One region of the Pseudomonas sp. GW821-FHT09C08 genome, then DNA from elsewhere that is predicted to be linked to it. Evidence: predicted binding sites of a transcription regulator. Region 1 holds the regulator's gene; each other region holds the start of a gene.
The links. Region 1 encodes FliA, which starts transcription of late flagellar genes. Its sites were predicted from a motif close to CTAAAGTTTNNNNNNNNNNNGCCGNTAA; they were not measured.
Positions count from the first base shown of each region.

Region 2: a site for FliA is predicted at 2,550-2,577, ahead of AC07OJ_RS02200 (methyl-accepting chemotaxis protein). Genes of this name have one in related genera too.
Region 3: a site for FliA is predicted at 1,586-1,613, ahead of flgM (flagellar biosynthesis anti-sigma factor FlgM). Genes of this name have one in related genera too.

Region 1 is NZ_JBWKPG010000004.1:492,331-496,539, reverse strand. Features, by position in the region: gene AC07OJ_RS16945 (chemotaxis protein CheW) at 1-889, opposite strand, end outside; gene AC07OJ_RS16940 (protein phosphatase CheZ) at 901-1,689, opposite strand; gene AC07OJ_RS16935 (chemotaxis response regulator CheY) at 1,708-2,082, opposite strand; gene fliA (RNA polymerase sigma factor FliA) at 2,253-2,993, opposite strand; gene fleN (flagellar synthesis regulator FleN) at 2,990-3,823, opposite strand; gene flhF (flagellar biosynthesis GTPase FlhF) at 3,930-4,209, opposite strand, start outside.
Region 2 is NZ_JBWKPG010000001.1:557,790-561,998, reverse strand. Features, by position in the region: gene AC07OJ_RS02220 (LysR substrate-binding domain-containing protein) at 1-868, shown strand, start outside; gene AC07OJ_RS02215 (MmcQ/YjbR family DNA-binding protein) at 865-1,221, shown strand; gene AC07OJ_RS02210 (DUF1294 domain-containing protein) at 1,210-1,593, opposite strand; gene AC07OJ_RS02205 (undecaprenyl-diphosphate phosphatase) at 1,590-2,420, opposite strand; gene AC07OJ_RS02200 (methyl-accepting chemotaxis protein) at 2,645-4,209, shown strand, end outside.
Region 3 is NZ_JBWKPG010000004.1:152,707-156,915, forward strand. Features, by position in the region: gene AC07OJ_RS15325 (flagellar brake protein) at 1-610, opposite strand, end outside; gene AC07OJ_RS15330 (flagella synthesis protein FlgN) at 707-1,177, opposite strand; gene flgM (flagellar biosynthesis anti-sigma factor FlgM) at 1,226-1,549, opposite strand; gene flgA (flagellar basal body P-ring formation chaperone FlgA) at 1,690-2,454, opposite strand; gene AC07OJ_RS15345 (chemotaxis protein CheV) at 2,548-3,480, shown strand; gene cheR (protein-glutamate O-methyltransferase CheR) at 3,523-4,209, shown strand, end outside.

The DNA of each region.
Region 1 (4,209 bases):
CTGCCGGAGCCACTTCGCTGAACTTGCCCTTGCCGTGCAATTCGTCGAGCAGGGATTCGAACTCGTGGTCGCTGATCAGACCGTCGCCCGCAGGTTCTGCCGCAGCGGCCGGCGCAGTGGCAGTCGCGGCGACTTCCGGCAAGGCGTCGGCCGCGAAGGTGCCTTTGCCATGCAGTTGGTCGAGCAGTGCTTCGAATTCGTCATCGGTGATGTCGGTGCTGGTCGACGCGGCAGGCGCATCCACAGCGGCGGCAGGCGCCACGGCGTCGGCCGCGAACTGGCCTTTGCCGTGCAACTGGTCGAGCAGGGATTCAAATTCTGCGTCGGTAATGTCTTCGCTGGTCGGCGCTTGTGGCGCGGCGGCTGCAGGCGCTTCAGCCTCGGCTTTCACCGCATTGAGGGAGTTGAGCAACTGCTCGAACTCGCTGTCCGTCACGTCCGCTTCAGGCTCTGCCACAGGCGCAGGCTCAGCTTGCGCCACGGGCGCTGCCGAGGTGTCGGCCGGCTCTGCCAGGCGCGCCAGGGCGGCGAGCAGTTCCGGGGTGGCCGCAGTGATCGGGGCACGTTCGCGGACTTCGCTGAACATGCCGTTGACCGCATCCAGTGCTTCGAGAATCACGTCCATCAATTCCGAGTCAACGTGACGCTCACCCTTGCGCAGGATGTCGAACACGTTCTCGGCGATGTGGCAGCACTCCACCAGCTCATGGAGCTGGAGGAAGCCGGCGCCCCCTTTTACAGTGTGAAAACCGCGAAAAATTGCATTGAGCAGGTTCGCATCATCCGGACGGCTTTCCAGCTCGACCAGTTGCTCGGACAGTTGCTCTAAAATTTCGCCGGCCTCTACAAGGAAATCCTGAAGGATTTCTTCATCGGCGCCGAAGCTCATGTGGGTGCTCCTTAGAAGCCTAAACTGGATAACAGGTCATCTACGTCATCCTGACCTGACACAACGTCTTCACGTTTATCGGCATGAATCTGCGGACCTTCACCCTTGGCGAGATGTTTTTGTGGATCTTTTTCCGAGAGGATCGCTTCACGGTCATGTTCGATGCCGGCAAAACGGTCTACCTGGCCGGCCATGAGCACCAGTTTGAGCAGGTTGCTTTCCACTTCGGTGACCAACTGAGTCACACGCTTGATCACCTGGCCGGTGAGGTCCTGGTAATCCTGGGCCAGCAGAATGTCATTGAGGTTGCTGGAAACCGTGCGGTTTTCCTGCTCGCTGCGTGACAAGAATCCGTCGACCCGACGCGCCAGTTCCCGAAATTCCTCAGCCCCCACCTCGCGGCGCATGAAGCGGCCCCAATCGTGGCTCAGGGCCTGGGCTTCGGTGGCCATGCCATTGACCAGGGGCGTGGCGTTTTCCACCAGGTCCATGGTGCGGTTGGCCGCCGCTTCAGTCAGCCTGACCACATAGGACAGGCGTTCGGTCGCGTCGGTGATTTGCGAAATTTCTTCGGCCTGGGGCATGTGCGGGTCAATCTGGAAATTGACAATCGCACTGTGCAGCTCGCGTGTGAGCTTGCCCACTTCCTGATACAGGCCGCGGTCACGGGTCTGGTTGAGCTCATGGATTAACTGCACCGCGTCGCCGAACTGGCCTTTTTCAAGGCTGTCAACCAACTGGTGAGCATGCTTTTTCAGGGTCGACTCAAAGTCTCCCTGTGACGTTTCTTTATGCTCCATAGCTCCCCCGCGATGGCATTAGCCGTGGATGCGTTCGAAGATTTTTTCGATCTTCTCTTTCAAGGCCAATGCAGTGAATGGCTTGACCACATAACCGTTGACCCCGGCTTGGGCGGCTTCGATGATCTGTTCACGCTTGGCTTCGGCGGTCACCATCAGCACGGGAAGGCTGCGCAGTTTTTCGTCGGCGCGCACATGGCGCAGCAAGTCGATACCGGTCATGCCCGGCATGTTCCAGTCCGTTACCAGAAAGTCGATGCTCCCGCTGTTGAGGATCGGAATCGCCGTAATGCCGTCATCCGCCTCGACCGTGTTAGTGAACCCAAGGTCACGCAACAGGTTTTTTATGATCCGCCGCATCGTTGAGAAGTCATCAACGATGAGGATTTTCATGTTCTTGTCCAATTCGACCTCCAAGCAGTCTTAAACGCGCCCAGCACCTGGACGCGCCATTTCAATCAACAGGCATTACACAAAAAGGACTGCAGGGGGCACCACGGGCCGATCCCGCGAGGGTCAATCACCCTCGCGGTGTGGTTTGCAGTGCTCCCCAACACTGCCTGTCAGCGCGCTCGCCACTCTCCCAAACGCCCCCGCAAGCGGGCTGCGCACTGGCTGTGCAACTGGCTGACCCGCGATTCGCTGACTCCCAGGACCTCACCGATTTCCTTGAGGTTCAGCTCTTCGTCGTAGTACAGCGCCAACACCAGTCGCTCACGCTCCGGCAAATTGGCAATCGCGTCCGCCAACGCCCCCTGGAAGCGTTCATCCTCCAGGTCGCGCGACGGCTCCAGATGAGCACTCGCGCCGTCCTCGTGCAGCCCTTCGTGTTCGCCGTCCTGCAACAGGTCGTCGAAACTGAACAGGCGGCTGCCCAAGGTATCGTTCAAAATCCCGTAGTAATCGTCGAGACTCAATTGGAGTTCGGCCGCAACTTCGTGATCTTTAGCGTCGCGACCGGTTTTTGCTTCAATTGCGCGAATTGCGTCACTGACCATGCGCGTATTGCGATGCACCGAACGCGGCGCCCAGTCACCTTTACGCACTTCATCGAGCATCGCGCCACGGATGCGGATACCCGCATACGTCTCGAAACTCGCGCCCTTGCTCGCGTCGTATTTGGTCGACACTTCGAGCAGGCCGATCATGCCCGCCTGGATCAGGTCTTCGACCTGGACGCTGGCGGGCAGGCGTGCCAGCAAGTGATAAGCGATGCGCTTGACCAGCGGCGCATAGCGCTCGATCAATTCACCCTGGCTGTCACGTGCCGATTTCTTGTAAAGGTTGTAGCCGCTGGATGTCATAGCACCGGTCCTGCGCTCGTCTGATGCACCAATCGCTCGACGAAAAACTCCAGATGCCCCCGAGGGTTGGCAGGCAACGGCCAGGTATCGACCTTCTGGGCAATAGCCTTGAACGCCAAGGCGCATTTGGAACGAGGGAACGCTTCGTAGACTGCACGCTGCTTTTGCACAGCCTTGCGTACACACTCGTCGTAGGGAACTGCGCCGACGTATTGTAAGGCGACATCGAGGAAGCGATCCGTGACCTTGGTCAACTTGGCGAACAGATTGCGCCCTTCCTGTGGACTCTGGGCCATGTTGGCCAGCACGCGGAAGCGGTTCATGCCGTAGTCACGGTTAAGCAATTTGATCAGGGCATAGGCGTCGGTGATCGAGGTGGGTTCATCGCAGACCACCAACAGGACTTCCTGCGCAGCGCGCACGAAGCTGACCACGGACTCGCCGATCCCGGCGGCGGTGTCGATCACCAGCACGTCGAGGTTGTCGCCGATATCGCTGAACGCCTGGATCAGGCCGGCATGCTGCGCCGGGCTCAGGTGCACCATGCTCTGGGTGCCGGAGGCGGCCGGCACGATGCGGATACCGCCAGGGCCCTGCAGCAGCACGTCGCGCAGCTCGCAGCGCCCTTCGATCACATCGGCAAGCGTGTGTTTGGGCGTCAGCCCCAGCAGAACGTCGACGTTCGCCAGCCCCAGGTCAGCATCCAGCAGCATGACGCGACGGCCAAGCTCTGCCAGGGCCAGGGACAAATTCACTGACACGTTAGTTTTCCCGACGCCACCTTTGCCGCCGGTCACCGCGATCACCTGTACGGGATGCATGCTGCCCATTTTATTTCTTTACCTTGTCTTGCTTAGACGCAGGCTACATGGCTTGGCCGCGTGAATCGCTTGCAGACCATCGATGTAGGTACATTTCACGGTGTTCATCCTGCCCTCAACCCACCCGCTTTGCCGGGCTGTGATAGAGGTCGGCGAACATATCGGCCATCGCTTCCTCGCTAGGCTCTTCTTGCATTTGCACGCTGACTGCACGGCTGACCAACTGATGACGGCGCGGCAGATGCAGATCATCCGGAATCCGCGGGCCGTCGGTCAGGTAGGCGACCGGCAACTCATGACTGATGGCCAGGCTCAACACCTCGCCCAGGCTCGCGGTTTCGTCGAGCTTGGTGAGGATGCAGCCGGCCAGGCCGCAGCGTTTGTAGCTATGGTAC
Region 2 (4,209 bases), on a different contig from region 1:
CGAAGCCGGTGGCTTTGCGGCCGCCGGGCGGCTGTTGGGGATTCCCAAGTCGCGCCTGTCCCGGCGCATTGCCGAGCTGGAAGAACGCCTCGGCGCGCGCCTGCTGCAGCGCACCACCCGCCAATTGACCCTGACCGCCGTCGGCGAGCGCTACCTGCGCCATTGCCAGGCCATGCTGCTGGAAGCGGAAATGGCCGATGAAGCCGTCGCCAGTATGTCCAGCGAACCGCGCGGGCGCTTGCGGGTGAGCTGCCCGGTGGGCATGGCCCAGCACATTCTGCCGGAACTGGTGGCCGGGTTTCTGGCCGCCCACCCGCTGGTCCAGCTGGAAATGACCCTGGTCAACCGCCGCGTCGATCTGGTCGCCGAAGGCATCGACGTGGCACTGCGCGTGCGCGAACTCGGTGACGAGGACCCGCTGCTGGTGACCAAGCGCCTGCGCCAGGCCCAGACCGTGCTGGTCGCCAGCCCCGCCCTGATGCTCGGGCGCCAGGTCACTACCCTCGATGACCTCAAGCAGTTGCCGATACTCGGCGCGCTGGAGGCGGATCGCCTGGTACACCAGCGCATCCTCGACCCCCAGGGCAACCCGCACGAGCTGGCGATGGAAGCCCGGCTGGGCATCGACGACTTCATTGTGCGCAAAGCCAGCGCGATCATGGGCCTGGGCTTTACCGTGCTGCCGATGATGTACTGCGAAGAAGAACTGGCCAGCGGCCGCCTGGTGCAACTGCTGCCGCAATGGTCCCTGCCGGGTGGCTGGCTGCAGGCCGTGTACCCGCATCGACGCGGCGTGCTGCCGGCCATTCGCGCCTGGATCGATTACCTCGAGGAAGGGTTCAAAGGCTGTGGAGATCGCCTGCTATGAAGATGACCGAAGCCCACGTCGCAGACTTCTGCCTGAGCCTGCCCGGCGCGCGGGAAGACTACAAATGGGGTGGCGTGCGGGTGTTCTCGATTGCCGGCAACAAGATGTTTGCCCTGCAGAACCTGCGCGGTGACTCGTTGGCGTTCAAGGTCGACAAGGAGCTGTTCCTCGGCCATGTCGACCGCCCGGGCATTCACCCGGCGCCGTATTTGGCGCGGGCGCAGTGGATCATCATGAACACGCCCTACCCGCTGGGCGCCGAGGAACTGCGCGGCTTGTTGCAGCGTTCCCACCAGTTGGTGGTGAGCAAGCTGCCCAAGCGCACGCAGATCGGTTTGTTGCTAGAGGACTGAAACCAGCGTGCCGCCGAGGAACAACTGGTCGAGCCAGAACACCTGGTGCAGCAACACGATCACCCAGAACAGCACCTGGTACGACACCTTGCGGGTCTTGTGGCGAAACACCTGCTGCGCGATCAGCGCCCCCGGCCAGCCGCCCGCCAGTTCCACCGCGTGGAGGATGTTTTCCGGGGTGCGCCAGCCGTCGGTACGCGCCTTGCGCTTGTCGCTCCAGTAGAGGAAAAACGCGATCACGCTGACCACGCCATACGCCACCAGCGGGATCAGCGTTTCACCGCGTAGCCACACCAGTACCGAGCCCAACCCGGGCGCCGCGCACAGCAGCACGAAGATCAGCGCCTTCAGGCGCGGGTGCTGGATCATCATGCCTTGGCGGCCGCCCAGTCGATCCAGCCGAACTGCCAGGTCGCCAGGATCAGCAGGCCGAACGCAATGCGGTACCAGGCAAACGCCGCATAACTGTGGCTGGCGATGAACTTGAGCAGGCCCTTGACCGCGATCATCGCGAAGATGAACGAGGTGACAAAGCCGATGGCAAACACCGGCAGGTCAGCCGGCTGGAACAGGTCGCGGTACTTATAGCCCGAATACACCGCCGCACCGACCATGGTCGGCATCGCCAGGAAGAACGAGAACTCGGTGGCGGTCTTGCGCGACAGGCCGAACAGCAACCCACCGATGATGGTCGAGCCCGAGCGCGAGGTGCCCGGAATCATCGCCAGGCACTGCGCAAACCCAACCTTCAGCGCGTCTTTCCAGGTGATCTCGTCCACGCTTTCGGCGTGCACTTCATGCTGGCGCCGCTCGGCCCACAACATGATGATGCCGCCCACCACCAGCGCCGTGGCCACGGTAATCGGGTTGAACAGGTAGTGGTGGATCAAGTCGGCAAAGATCACCCCGAGCACCACCGCCGGCAGAAACGCGATCAACAGGTTGATCGTGAAGCGCTGGGCGTTGCGCTGGGTCGGCAGGCCGGTGACCACGTCGAGGATCTTGCGGCGAAATTCCCAGACCACCGCGAGGATCGCGCCGAGCTGGATGATGATGTTGAACGCCATGGCGCGTTCGCCGCCGAAGTCGAGCAGGTCGGCGACGATAATCTGGTGGCCGGTGCTGGAGATCGGCAAGAACTCCGTCAGCCCCTCCACCACGCCGAGAATCAATGCCTGTGCGGCGGTCCACAAATCCATACTTCCCCCAAAGGTCATGCTCAATCGCATGCCTGGTTTATCTTTTAATGTTCACTGACGGGCACACCCAAGGCCCGGCGTTGATTCTCAACGCCGGCCTGCAAAAATTCTGTGAAAAATCAGGCAGTACTCAGGTTTTGCGATTGCAGGCCGAAAGCCTATCAGACAAGGCGTAAAAGTCGATGCAGCACCCACAATTATAAAAAGCACGGAGTGACAGGACGATGAACAGTTTGCGCAATATGTCGATCAGTCGGCGCCTCTGGCTGATCCTGATAGTCGCCGTGCTGATGCTGTTTGCCCTGGGTTTATTGATGCTCAGGCAGATTCATGACGACCTGTACCAGGCCAAGCGCCAGCAGACCCAGCACGTGGTCCAGACCGCCAGCGGCATCCTGACGTTTTATCACAGCCTCGAAACCACTGGCGTGATGACCCGTGACGCTGCGCAGAAGCAGGCCTTGAGCGCGGTGCGTGGCTTGCGCTACGACCATGACGACTACTTCTGGATCAACGACCTCACCCCCGTGATGATCATGCACCCGGCCAACCCCAAGCTGGATGGCCAGAACCTCTCGGCCATCCGTGACCCCGACGGGTTTGCGGTGTTCAACGAATTCGTGATCCTGGCCAAGGCCAAGGGCGCCGGCATCGTCAACTACCGCTGGCCGAAACCTGGCGCCGAAGCGCCGGTGGCGAAAACCTCGTATATCCAGCTGTTCGAGCCGTGGGGCTGGATCATCGGCTCCGGCGTATACGTGGATGATGTGCAGGCCGAATTCAGCGGCCAGGTGTGGAAAGCCTCGGTGATCGGCCTGGGCATCGCGCTGGTCATGGCGCTGCTGGTCACGCTGATCGCCCGCAGCATCGTGCAGCCATTGCAGGCAGCGGTGAACGCCATGGGCAACATCGCCAGCGGCGAAAGCGACCTCACGCGCAGCCTCGACACCCACGGCGACGACGAAGTCACCCAACTGTCCCGGCACTTCAACAGCTTCACCGCCAAGCTGCGCCAGGTGGTCAGCCAGTTGCAGGTGTGCGCCAACGCGCTCGGCGAGTCGTCCAGGGAGCTGGGCACCAACGCCACCCAGGCCCATGCTCGCAGCCAGCAGCAGTCCCAGCAGATGGAACTGGTGGCCACCGCGATCAATGAGGTCACCTATGGTGTACAGGACGTGGCCAAGAACGCCGAACACGCCGCCAGCGAAATGCGCGACGCCCAGGTCCAGGCCCAGCAAGGCCAGGTCAATATCGACGGCAGCCTGCAGCAGATCGACCACCTCTCCGGCACCATCCGCCAGGCCGTCGAAGTGATCCGCACCCTGTCCAGCGAAAGCACGCAGATTGGCGGCGTGCTGGAGGTGATCCGCTCGATCGCCGACCAGACCAACCTGCTCGCGCTGAACGCCGCGATTGAAGCGGCGCGCGCCGGTGAACAAGGCCGTGGCTTTGCGGTGGTAGCCGACGAAGTGCGCCTGCTGGCCCAGCGCACGCAGAAGTCGACTGCCGAGATCCAACTGATGATCGAGCGCTTGCAGGGGCATTCGGAAGCGGCGGTCAAGGTCATCAGCGACAGCCACAGCGCATCGCAGCTGACCATCGAACAGGCCGGCCAGGCTGGGGCCAGCCTCAATGCCATCGGCCAGGCCCTGCGCAACCTCAACGGCCTGAATGCCTCGATTGCCAGCGCTACCCTGCAACAGGCGCACGTAGTCGAAGACATCAACCAGAACGTGACACAGGCGGCCGGCTTGTCCCACAGCACGGCGCTGGCGGCGGAACAGTCGAG
Region 3 (4,209 bases), 340 kb from region 1:
GCAGGTAACGCAGCTCGACCGAGGTGGTCATGCTGCCAAAGGGCAGGGCGGCGATGAAGCGGTCGTAGACCTGGCCCAATTGCAGGCGCTCGGAAATATCGCCATCAAAGCGCAGTTTGCAGCCGGTGGCGGAAATATCCAGCAATTTGCCACTGATCGGCGCCTTGAGTTTCTCGCCGCCCAGTTCGATGTTGACCAGTTGGGCCAGCTTCAAGGCGGCCCGGAAAGCGTTGCGACGCTGATGGTAAACCACCTCGTCGGGCAAGCTGCCGGTGTAGATGCGGTGGCCGTCCTTTTCGCTGATGCTCATGGCGCCGTTGCTTTCCCACGCAACACGCACGCCGTCGTGGAAGCCTTCGATGCGGAACGGCTCACCGTTTTCCAGGTGGCGTTCGCCGTCACGCGGGATCATTTCATCCAGGGCCAGGGTGCCGCCCTCGCGGTCGACATCCACCAGGTAACTCTGGAAGCGTTGGCTGCGTTCGTGGAAGGTGATGATCAGCGGGTCATGGCTTTCTTGCAGCATCCGCAAGGTGCCGGCGATTTCCAGAGGCGTGGTGAGGACCTTGGGTGGCTGCGGGGCATCTTCCGCATTAAGGGCGTTGAACACGGTTCTTCCATCTCCAGACAAAATACGACTACACGCAAGAGCAGGCATTTTGCCAGTATGTGGCGCGACTTGGATAGGCCGCGCGGTAAACGGGCATCAGGCTTGGCTGCGGGTGCTTGGCTTGACCAGGCGCGAGGTGGATCCCTGGGCGTTGTAAAGCGCCGGAGGCTCACCGCCGTGAAGTATACGCAACTGGTTGGCGGTCGTAGCTTGCTGAAGCTGGATCGACTGACCGTTGAGCAGGTTGGCTTCCTGGCACTGGGCGAGCAATTGATTGAGTTCTTTGCTCTGGGCCAGCAATTGATCGCCGACCGAGGAGTGGCTGGCCAATTGTGCCAGGCCATCATGGTCTGCCGGCAGGCCGAGGCTGATGAGGATTTCGCTGCGTTTTTTGCCGTGCTGTTCCAGCAGGACAATCAGCGATTGTTTGCGCGCCAGAATTTCTTCCAGCAAGGGCATGTCCCGGCCGAAGAGTGCCAGGGATTCTTCTTTCAGCAGCTCGAGCAAATGTTGCGTCGGCGCTAGATCATCAATGATCAGTTGAAGCAAATGTTCGTCGTGATGCATGGCTGGCCTTGGGGTTTAAGCGTCCAAAAGCCCGGCGCAGGCCTGTGCCTAGCGCTCGGCTTCGAAATTAAGCAGCTTGCTGGCTACACGGTTGCTGTCGACTTTATAGCTGCCATCGGCGATTGCCTGTTTCAATTCGGCCACACGGGCTTTATTGACTACCGGTTGATCGCGCAGCGAGTCAGTGACCTTCTGCAACTGTTGAGCCTCATTGCTCAGGTGTACGGATTCCCCGCTCTGGCTGGCGCTCGCCTGTTCTGCCTTCGCGGGCAGTGGCTGGGCCTTGGCTTCTACGCTGTCCTTGGTACCGGTGGTACGCGTAGGGCCTGACGTTGCCGGGGTGTTATTCAAACGACTGAAATCGATGACCATGATAAAAAACCTCTGGGTATTTGGACGCTTGCCATGTTTTCGGCCATACCCGGACAAACTTTAGGCGCAATTGACAATAAACTGCACAGGCCGGCACCCAACCCACAGTGTAGGAAAAGCCGGCGTCCGATACCAGCGGTCTATAAAGCCACCTCCACTTGGCCGGGTGCCGTCACCCGCGCCTTGATCACCCGGTTCGAGTTGAGGTTCTTCACCCGGATCTGCTCGCTCATGCCGCCATTGGACAGCGCCTCGCCTGGCATCTTTACCTGCAGCGCGCCGCTGCTGGCGGAAATCACCACCTGATCGCCCTTGCGGATCACCTCCGCCTGCTCCAGGTGCACCAGGGTAATGACCTGGTCGGTGACCACTGGTCGGGTCAATTTCTGTCCGACGGCCTGGTCGAGGGAGGTCAGGTAACCCTGATTGATCATGCTGATGTCGCGTTCACGCAGGACAACGTCCTCGAAACCGATGATGCCGGTGCGTTTCAGCGGGCGGGCCACCACCACCACATCGCGGAACAATTTGACCTGCGCCGGCACGAACACGGTCCAGGGCGAGGCGCCTTCGCAGCGAACTTTCACCGTCACGCGGCCGATGGGCTGGGCGGGACTTTCCAGGGTGGCTGTCAATTCCTTGTCGCAAATTGGCATGCGCAGGCGCGGATCGAGCTGGCTGACCTGGATTTCATAACGCCCGGGTGTCTGGGTGGTCGCCAGATAATCTTCTACAGTGAACTCAAGAAAGCCCTGAGTGACGCCGATAAGTAGATCAGGCAAGGTGACGTTATCGGCGCGGGCCGTGGTTCCCAGGCTCAAGGCGAGCAATGCCATCGAGACGCAGAGCAATCTGCAGTACCGTGGGAAGCCGGGGCGTCGGGAAACTGTCGTTTTAATATCCATGATCTGTAAATTGCAAAGCCCGTGCCGTTTAGTGTTGGGTGCGCGTCTGCCCTTTAGGGAACAGGCCAAAGGTTTTAGCGTAGGAGTAAAGGCATGGCAGGAGTAATGGATTCAGTAAACCAGCGGACACAGCTGGTAGGGCAGAATCGCCTGGAGTTGTTGCTTTTTCGCCTGGATGGCAAACAGTTGTATGGCATCAACGTGTTCAAGGTGCGGGAAGTGTTGCAGTGCCCCAAGCTGACGATCATGCCCAAGTCCAGTCCCGTGGTGTGCGGCGTCGCCAACATCCGCGGCGCGACCATCCCGATTCTCGACTTGGCGCTGGCCACCGGTTCGCCGGCCCTGCAGGACCGCGAGAATCCTTTCGTGATCATTACCGAGTACAACACCAAGACCCAGGGTTTCCTGGTGCGCTCGGTGGAGCGCATCGTCAACATGAATTGGGAAGAGATCCATCCGCCGCCCAAGGGCACTGGCCGCGATCACTACCTCACGGCGGTGACGCGGGTCGATAACCAGTTGGTGGAAATCATCGACGTGGAGAAGATCCTCGCCGAAGTGGCGCCGACCTCGGAATCGATTTCCGTGGGTGTGGTGGACGCCGAGACGGCACACAAGGCGATTTCCTTGCGGGTGCTGACGGTGGACGACTCCTCGGTGGCGCGCAAGCAGGTGACCCGTTGCCTGCAGACCGTCGGTGTGGAGGTGGTGGCGCTCAATGATGGTCGCCAGGCGCTGGATTACCTGCGCAAGCTGGTGGACGAAGGCAAGAAGCCGGAAGAAGAATTCTTGATGATGATCTCTGACATCGAGATGCCGGAAATGGACGGCTACACCCTCACGGCCGAGATACGCAATGACCCACGCATGCAAAAATTGCATATCATCCTGCATACTTCGTTGTCGGGTGTATTCAATCAGGCGATGGTCAAGAAGGTCGGTGCCGATGACTTCCTGGCCAAATTCCGCCCTGATGACCTGGCAGCCCGGGTAGTCGACCGGATCAAGGCAGCAGATCACGGCTAGGGGATGTCCCCTGGCGGTCACACGATTTAAGAGGCGGTATCATTGTCTACGGGTAATTTGGATTTCGAACAGTTCCGGGTCTTCCTGGAAAAAGCCTGTGGCATATTGCTCGGTGAGAACAAGCAGTACCTGGTATCCAGCCGTCTCAACAAACTGATGGAACAGCAGGGCATCAAGTCGCTGGGCGAGTTGGTCCAGCGCATCCAGGGCCAGCCGCGCAGCGGGCTCAAGGAAATGGTGGTCGATGCCATGACCACCAACGAAACCTTGTGGTTTCGCGACACCTATCCGTTTGAAGTGCTCAAGAGCAAGGTGCTGCCGGAAGCCATCAAGGCCAGCCCGGGCCAGCGCCTGCGCATCTGGTCGGCGGCCTGCTCCTCGGGGCAGGAACCGTACTCGATCTCGATGTCCATCGATGAGTTCGAGCGGACAAACATGGGCCAGCTCAAGGCCGGTGCGCAAATTGTCGCCACTGATCTGTCCGGCACCATGCTCACCAACTGCAAGACCGGCGAGTACGACAGCCTGGCCCTGGGCCGTGGCTTGTCCCAGGAGCGCCTGCAACGTTACTTCGACCCGAAAGGGGCCGGGCGTTGGGCGGTCAAGGCGCCGATCAAGAGCCGCGTGGAGTTTCGCTCGTTCAACCTGCTCGACAGCTACGCCAGCCTGGGCAAGTTCGACATGGTGTTCTGCCGCAACGTGCTGATCTACTTCTCGGCCGAAGTGAAG